DNA from 2 places in the Streptomyces sp. NPDC059816 genome. Region 2 is predicted to be linked to the other one. Evidence: predicted binding sites of a transcription regulator. Region 2 holds the regulator's gene; the other holds the start of a gene.
The links. The regulator HrcA, encoded in region 2, represses chaperone genes, less so after heat shock. The targets are predictions, from matches to a motif close to TTNGCACTCNGNNNNNCNGAGTGCNAA.

Region 1: the regulator HrcA is predicted to act here: its motif matches at 1,964-1,990, upstream of groES (co-chaperone GroES).

Annotation. Positions count from the first base shown of each region.
Region 1 is NZ_JBHWIQ010000017.1:127,987-132,400, reverse strand. Features, by position in the region: gene ACFV88_RS22695 (polysaccharide deacetylase family protein) at 1-1,014, shown strand, start outside; gene ACFV88_RS22690 (polysaccharide deacetylase family protein) at 1,011-1,862, shown strand; gene groES (co-chaperone GroES) at 2,135-2,443, shown strand; gene groL (chaperonin GroEL) at 2,569-4,194, shown strand.
Region 2 is NZ_JBHWIQ010000005.1:98,673-103,086, reverse strand. Features, by position in the region: gene dnaJ (molecular chaperone DnaJ) at 278-1,411, opposite strand; gene hrcA (heat-inducible transcriptional repressor HrcA) at 1,412-2,428, opposite strand; gene ACFV88_RS08860 (MBL fold metallo-hydrolase) at 2,691-3,419, shown strand; gene ACFV88_RS08855 (DUF3097 domain-containing protein) at 3,514-4,323, shown strand.

The sequences.
Region 1 (4,414 bases), on a different contig from region 2:
AAACCGGATCCCCGCGGGGATGGCGAGCGGGACGGGCGAGTCGGTCGCGCGGGGCGCGGGTCCGCACGCCCCGGGGCCCTCACCCGGTCCCTCGTCACCGCCCTCGCCCTCACCGTCGCCACGACCGCCCTCGCGGGCTGCGGCGCGGAGGCCGAGCCGACGAAACCCGCCGCCTCCGGCCGGGCGGGCGGCGCCCCGGGCGAACGCGCCGAGCAGGGAAAACAAGCCAAACAGGCCAAGGGGGCCAAGGAGGCGAAGGAAGCCGCGGAGGCCGCCGCCGCCCGGAAACGGACGATCGCCGCCGCCCGGCTCGCCACCGCCAAGCGCTGGGGACTCGCCAAGGCCCCGCTGACCGCGCCGCCCCCGCCCGCCGTCAAGCCGAAGATCACCACCAGGGCCGGCTTCGAGGTCGAGGGCCACGAGGACCTGCCGCCGGTCTTCACCACGATCCCCACCAAGGACAAGGTCGTCTTCCTCACCATCGACGACGGCGCCGACAAGGACCCGGCGCTGATCAAGATGCTGGAGGAACTCGACGTCCCGTACACCGCGTTCCTCAGCGACTACCTGGTCAAGGAGGACTACGGCTACTTCCGCAAGATGCGCGACGCCGGGGTCACCCTCAACAACCACTCGCTGACCCACCCGTACCTGCCGGGCCTGTCCTACGCACAGCAGAAGCACCAGATCTGCGGGATGCAGGACGTCATCCAGAAGCAGTACGGGACCCGCCCCACCGTCTTCCGCCCGCCCTACGGCAACTACAACGAGGACACCCTGCGCGCCGCGAAGGCGTGCGGCATCGCCCAGGTGCCGCTGTGGAACGAAGAGGTCTTCGTCGACCGCTGGGAGTACCGCGAGTACGACAAGAGCCTGCGGCCCGGCGACATCGTCCTCACCCACTTCCGCGGTCGCAAGGACTGGGACGGGACCATGCCCGACACCATCCGCCGGTTCCTGGGGCTCATCACCGACCAGGGCTACGCCGTGGCGAAGTTGGAGGACTATCTGTGAGTGCCCGCGGGCGGTCCGCGCGACGCGTTCCGCCGCGCCGGCTGGCCGCCCTGCTGGTCGTCGGGGCCCTCGCCCCGGCCCTCACCGGCTGCGCGCACCCCGCTGACCGGGCCGACCCGGCCGACGGGGTGCGCCGGACCGCCTCGCGCGAGGGCGACCCGGCACCGAACCCGGCGCCGGACGCGCACCGCCGCTGGGGGCTGACCGCACCGCTCACCCCCGCCCCGCTCACCCCCGCACCGCGGCCCGCGCGCCCGGGCGGGGCGAGCGCCCCCGGCGCACCCCCGGCCACCGACCTCGCGCCCGTGATCGACCGCGTCCCCACCCGGGACCCGGTCGTCTTCCTGATCTACGGCGACGGCGTGGGCCAGGACCCCCGGTTCGGTGAACTCGTCCGGGACCTGCGCCTCCCGGTCACCGTCTTCCTCACCGACCGGGCCCCGGGCCCCGGCCACGCCGAACTGGCGCGGCTGCGGCCCTTCGGCGTGGACGTGCAGAACCACACCCTCGACCACCCCTACCTGCCCGGCCTGCCCTACGCCGGACAGCGCGCCGAGATCTGCGGCCAACGCGACAAACTGCACGGCCGCTTCGGCGTCCGGCCGGACCTGCTGCGCCCGCCCCACGGGGCCCATGACCGCGAGACGCTACGGGCCGCCGCCGACTGCGGCATGGCCGCCGTGGTCACCGGTCGACCCGTCCCCGCCCCGGACGCCCGGCCGAACCCCGGGGACGTCCTCGTCGCCGACCCCCCGGCGGGCACCTCCGCCACCACCGCGACCCTCCGGCTGCTACGCCGCGTCCAGGCCCTGGGCCTCGCCGTCGCCCGGCTCACCGACTACGTCTGAACCCCCGCGGACCCGGCCCGACGGCTGCCTTCCGAGGTCCGTTCCGAGGTCGTTCCGGGGTCGTTCAGGGGGGCTTTCCGGACGCTCGGACGGAGGGCGCGTTGGCACTCCGCTTGACCGAGTGCTAATCGCGGTCATAGTCTCGGCCCTGGCACTCTCCACTGGTGAGTGCCAGCAGCGACAGGCAGGTCCGGCACCCGCGACGACGGATCCACCTGGTCGCCACCTCAGACAGTTAACCCCGTGAGATCTCCGAAGGGGGAGGTCGGATCGTGACGACCACCAGCTCCAAGGTTGCCATCAAGCCGCTCGAGGACCGCATTGTGGTCCAGCCGCTCGACGCCGAGCAGACCACGGCTTCGGGCCTGGTCATTCCGGACACCGCCAAGGAGAAGCCCCAGGAGGGCGTCGTCCTGGCCGTGGGCCCGGGCCGTGTCGAGGACGGCAAGCGCGTCGAGCTCGACGTAGCCGTCGGCGACGTCGTTCTCTACAGCAAGTACGGCGGCACCGAGGTGAAGTACAACGGCGAGGAGTACCTCGTCCTCTCGGCCCGCGACGTGCTCGCGATCATCGAGAAGTAGTTCACCGAGCGCAACGAATCTTGTTGTGTGCTGCGCCCCTGGCCCCCCGCGAAGCTGAGCCGGGTGCCGGGGGCGCGGTCCGTTTACCGCTTTCCTGCAGTTTCTGAGAGGGCTGAACCGCTCCCATGGCGAAGATCCTGAAGTTCGACGAGGACGCCCGTCGCGCCCTTGAGCGCGGCGTCAACAAGCTTGCCGACACCGTCAAGGTGACGATCGGCCCCCGTGGCCGCAACGTCGTCATCGACAAGAAGTTCGGTGCCCCGACCATCACCAACGACGGCGTCACCATCGCCCGTGAGGTGGAGATCGAGGACCCCTACGAGAACCTCGGCGCGCAGCTGGTGAAGGAGGTGGCGACCAAGACCAACGACATCGCGGGTGACGGCACCACCACCGCCACCGTGCTCGCCCAGGCCCTGGTCAAGGAGGGCCTGCGCAACGTTGCCGCCGGTGCCTCCCCGGCCTCCCTGAAGAAGGGCATCGACGCCGCGGTCAAGGCCGTCTCCGACGAGCTGCTCGCCACCGCGCGCCCGATCGACGAGAAGTCCGACATCGCGGCCGTCGCCGGGCTCTCCGCCCAGGACCCGCAGGTCGGCGAGCTGATCGCCGAGGCCATGGACAAGGTCGGCAAGGACGGTGTCATCACCGTCGAGGAGTCCAACGCGTTCGGCCTCGAACTGGACTTCACCGAGGGCATGGCCTTCGACAAGGGCTACCTGTCGCCGTACTTCGTGACGGACCAGGAGCGCATGGAAGCCGTCCTGGAAGACCCGTACATCCTCATCAACCAGGGCAAGGTCTCCTCCATCCAGGACCTGCTGCCGCTGCTGGAGAAGGTCATCCAGGCGGGTGGCTCCCGGCCGCTGCTGATCATCGCCGAGGACGTCGAGGGCGAAGCCCTGTCGACCCTGGTGGTCAACAAGATCCGCGGCACGTTCAACGCCGTCGCCGTGAAGGCCCCCGGCTTCGGTGACCGCCGCAAGGCGATGCTCGGCGACCTCGCCACCCTCACCGGTGCCCAGGTCATCGCCGAGGAGGTCGGCCTCAAGCTCGACCAGGTCGGCCTGGACGTGCTGGGCACCGCCCGCCGCGTGACGGTCAGCAAGGACGACACCACCATCGTCGACGGTGGCGGCAACTCCGAGGACGTCGCCGGTCGCGTGGCGCAGATCAAGGCCGAGATCGAGAACACCGACTCCGACTGGGACCGCGAGAAGCTCCAGGAGCGCCTCGCCAAGCTCGCCGGCGGCGTCTGCGTGATCAAGGTCGGTGCCGCGACCGAGGTCGAGCTCAAGGAGAAGAAGCACCGTCTGGAGGACGCCATCTCCGCGACCCGCGCCGCGGTCGAGGAGGGCATCGTCTCCGGTGGTGGCTCCGCGCTCGTCCACGCCTCCAAGGTGCTGGAGGGCAACCTCGGCAAGGAGGGCGACGAGGCCACCGGTGTCGCCGTCGTCCGTCGCGCCGCCGTCGAGCCGCTGCGCTGGATCGCGGAGAACGCCGGCAAGGAGGGCTACGTCATCGTCTCCAAGGTCGCCGAGCTGGAGGCCGGACACGGCTACAACGCGGCCACCGAGGAGTACGTCGACCTGGTCAAGGCCGGCGTCATCGACCCGGTCAAGGTGACCCGCTCCGCGCTGGAGAACGCCGCGTCCATCGCTTCGCTGCTGCTCACGACCGAGACGCTGGTCGTTGAGAAGCCGGCGGAGGACGAGGGTGACGCTGGGCACGGTGGTCACGGCCACTCGCACTAAGTCTGACGCTGCACAGTGACGGGCCCCGGTCCGGCCCCCTCCCCAGGGGTGCCGGCCCGGGGCCCGCCTGCGTCGTCCCGTGCGGGTGCGTCCAGGCGGGGGTTCGCTGTCCTGCGGGGTGCGCTGTGGTTGCTCGCGCAGTTCCCCGCGCCCCTATCGGGGCCCGTCCCGGCCGGGGTGCGTTGTTCTGTGGGGTGCGTTCCGCTGTTGCGCAGTTCCC
Region 2 (4,414 bases):
CATGTTGTCACGTCCTCCACACAAGTCCGAATCCAGCCGTACATCTGGCATATTCCGGCCGTGCGTGGATACGGGTGGATCTTCGACGGGAGCACAGCTGCGCTGGTCAGCGCGGTGCTTGAGGTTTGCACCAGCTCGGGAGCGGCGATTGTTCGCCAATTCCCCGACAGCTCTAGCGTTTTCGCACCGATGCATGGGCGACCCCCGCCCGGACGAGAACCGGGACGGGGGTGCCCCACTACGGAGGGTGGCGATCCGGCCGCCGCGACGCACTGCGTCAGCGACCGTTGAACGCGTCCTTCAACCGGGAGAAAAGCCCCTGCTGACCTGGCTGGAACTGACCGATGGGGCGCTCCTCACCGCGCAGCTTCGCCAGCTCCCGCAACAACCGCTCCTGCTCGGCATCGAGCTTGGACGGGGTCTGCACCTCTACGTGCACGATCAGGTCACCCCGACCGCCGCCCCGCAAATGCGTCACGCCCCGACCGTGCAAGGGGATCGACTGGCCGGACTGGGTACCGGGCCGGATGTCGATCTCCTCCATGCCGTCCAGGGTCTCCAACGGCACCTTGGTGCCCAGCGAGGCCGCCGTCATCGGCAGCGTCACCGTGCAGTGCAGATCGTCACCGCGCCGCTGGAAGACCGCGTGCGGCAGCTCGTGGATCTCGACGTACAGGTCACCGGCGGGGCCGCCGCCCGGGCCGACCTCGCCCTCGCCCGCGAGCTGGATGCGGGTGCCGTTGTCGACACCGGCCGGGATCTTCACCGTCAGGGTGCGACGGGAACGGACCCGGCCGTCGCCCGCGCACTCCGGGCACGGGGTGGGCACGACCGTGCCGAAACCCTGGCACTGGGGGCAGGGACGCGAGGTCATGACCTGGCCGAGGAACGACCGGGTCATCTGCGACACCTCGCCCCGACCGCGACACATGTCACAGGTCTGGGCACTGGTGCCGGGCGCCGCGCCCTCGCCGTTGCAGGTGTTGCAGACGACGGCGGTGTCGACCTGGATGTCCTTGGTGGTCCCGAAGGCCGCCTCGTCCAGCTCCACCTCCAGCCGGATCATCGCGTCCTGACCGCGCCGGGTGCGGGAGCGGGGACCGCGCTGGGACGCCGTTCCGAAGAAGGCGTCCATGATGTCGGAGAAGTTGCCGAAGCCACCGGCGCCGAAGCCGCCGGGTCCACCGCCCGCCTGGGACAGCGGATCGCCGCCGAGGTCGTAGACCTGCTTCTTCTGCGGGTCCGACAACACCTCGTAGGCGGCGTTGATCTCCTTGAACCGCTCCTGGGTCTTCGGATCGGGGTTGACGTCCGGATGCAGCTCGCGCGCGAGCCTGCGGAACGCCTTCTTGATCTCGTCCTGGGACGCGTCGCGGCGTACGCCTAGTACGGCGTAGTAGTCCGTGGCCACTTACGACTCCGCCAGGATCTGTCCGACGTAACGTGCCACTGCGCGTACTGCTCCCATCGTTCCCGGGTAGTCCATGCGGGTCGGGCCGACCACGCCGAGCTTGGCGACTGCCTCGCCGCCCGAACCGTAGCCCACCGACACGACGGACGTGGAGTTGAGCCCCTCATGGGCGTTCTCGTGACCGATCCTTACGGTCATGCCCGAATTCTCCGCCTCGCCGAGGAGCTTGAGGAGGACGACCTGCTCCTCCAACGCCTCCAGGACGGGCCGGATCACGAGGGGAAAATCATGTCCGAAGCGGGTGAGGTTGGCGGTACCGCCGATCATCAGCCGCTCCTCCGTCTCCTCGACCAGCGTCTCCAGCAGAGTGGAGAGGATGGTCGAGACACTGCCCCGGTCCTCGGTGTCGAACACCTCGGGCAGGTCCTGCACCAGTTGCGGCACGTCGGCGAACCGACGAGCCGCGACCCGGCTGTTGAGCCGCGCCCGCAGATCGGCGAGCGAGGTCTCGCCGAACGGAGCCGGGCAGTCGACCATCCGCTGTTCCACCCGACCGGTGTCGGTGATCAGGACGAGCATCACCCGGGCCGGGGCCAGCGACAGCAGTTCCACGTGCCGCACCGTCGAACGGGTCAGGGACGGGTACTGCACCACGGCGACCTGCCGGGTCAGCTGCGCCAGCAGCCGGACCGTGCGGCCCACGACGTCGTCGAGGTCCACCGCCCCGTCGAGGAAGTGGTGGATGGCGCGCCGTTCGGGGGCCGTCATCGGCTTGACCCCGGCCAGCTTGTCCACGAACAGGCGGTACCCCTTGTCGGTGGGGATGCGCCCCGCACTGGTGTGCGGCTGGGCGATGAACCCCTCCTCCTCCAGTGCCGCCATGTCGTTACGGACCGTAGCCGGGGAGACGCCCAGGCGGTGCCGTTCGGTCAGCGCCTTGGAGCCGACCGGCTCCTCCGTGCCGACGTAGTCCTGGACGATGGCGCGCAACACTTCCAGCCTGCGTTCACTGAGCATCGCGCACCTCCCGTTCCTCTGGTTCCCTCTGCGTCGACGCGGGCCCGAACCGGCCCCGCGGAACGGTGCCTGGCACTCATGACAGTCGAGTGCCAGCGTTCCCAGCCAAGTGTACGGCCGGTGGGTACGCACGTAGCAAGGCCGTGTCACGAGCCACTGCGCCGCGCCGTCCGGCCACGCGTCCCGGCCGGCCGGCCGACCGTGCGCCCGCCGGGTCCGGGGCAAAGCCGCGTGCCCGCCGGGAATGACCTAGCGTCACGGTATGCGGACGACACGGGACATCCCCTGGGCGACGGAGGGCTGGGAGCGGATCGGGCCCCGGACGGGACGGCAACGGCTGCCCGGCTGGGACTGCACGGTCGGGCTGGTCGCGGGCGAACGGGCGGCCCTGCTGGTGGACGCGGGCTCCACCCTGCGGGAGGGCGCCGAGCTGCGGGAGCAGACCGAGCGGCTGCTCGACGGCGGGCACGTCACGCACCTCGCACTGACCCATCCGCACTTCGACCACGTCCTCGGCGCGCCGGCGTTCCCCGGGGCGACGGTGTACGGGGCGGCCGGAATCGGTGCGCTGCTGGTCGCGGGGCGGGAGGAACTGCGGGACGACGCGGTGCGGTACGGGGTCGACCCCGGTGAGGCCGCGGCGGCGGCCGGGGCGCTGCGCGCGCCCGGGGTGGAGGTGACGGGGACGCTGGCCCTGGACCTGGGGGGCGTGTCGGTCGTCCTCGCGGACGTGGGACCCGGGCACACCGGGCAGGACCTGGTCGTGGTCGTCGCCGGGGAACCCCTGGTGGTGTTCTGCGGCGATCTCGTCGAGGAGTCCGGGGAGCCGCAGGCGGGGCCCGATGCGCACCCGGCGGCGTGGCCGGGCGCGTTGGACCGGGTGCTCGCGCTCGGCGGGCCGAGCGCACGGTACGTGCCGGGGCACGGGTCCGTGGTGGGGTCGGCGTTCGTCACGGCCCAGCGGGACGTGCTGCGCACGGCGGCGGGCTGAGGCACGGGCGGGCGGGGCGCCGGGCTGGGGCGGGGCCTGGGGCTGGGGCGAGGTCTGGGGCTGGGGCCGGCGCTGGGCGTTCTATCGTCGCGGGATGCGTCAGTACTCAGCGGATCTGACTCCGCCCTGGAAGAAGCAGAGCGCCGCACCCGAGGTCCCCGCGGAGGCGGACCTCGTGGTGGAGGAGGTCGCGACGGGGTTCTGCGGTGCAGTGGTCCAAGTGGAGGCGGGCACCGTCACCCTGGAGGACCGGTTCGGCAAGCACCGGGTCTTCCCGATGGAACCGCGCGGGTTCCTGATCGACGGCAAGCCGGTCACCCTGGTCCGTCCCGGGCGCCCGGCCCCCGACCGCCCCACGCGCACCGCCTCCGGTTCGGTGGCCGTACCGGGGGCGCGGGCACGGGTCGCACGCGCCGGGCGCATCTACGTCGAGGGCCGTCACGACGCCGAACTCGTCGAGAAGGTGTGGGGTGACGACCTGCGCGTGGAGGGCGTGGTCGTGGAGTACCTGGAGGGCGTGGACGACCTGCCGGCGATCGTCGCGGAGTTCGCCCCGGGCCCCGACGCCCGGCTCGGCGTCCTGGTGGACCACCTGGTGCCCGGCAGCAAGGAGTCCCGGATCGCGGCCTCGATCACGGACCCGCACACCCTGGTCGTCGGCCACCCCTTCGTCGACGTCTGGCAGGCGGTGCGGCCCGCCGCGCTCGGCATCGCCGCCTGGCCGCGGGTGCCGCGGGGGCAGGACTGGAAGACGGGGGTGTGCACCGCCTTGGGCTGGCCCGCCAATACGGGCGCCGCCTGGCAGCACATCCTGTCCCGGGTGCACAGCTACAAGGACCTGGAGCCGGAGCTGCTCGGGCCGGTCGAACACCTCATCGACCATGTGACCGTCGGCTTCAGCTGACCGCCCGACTGCACCGGAGCCCCCTGCGCACCCCATCGACGCCGAGCGAACCGACGGGGCCGCCGCGCGGGCCGAACGGCGAAGCGGCCAG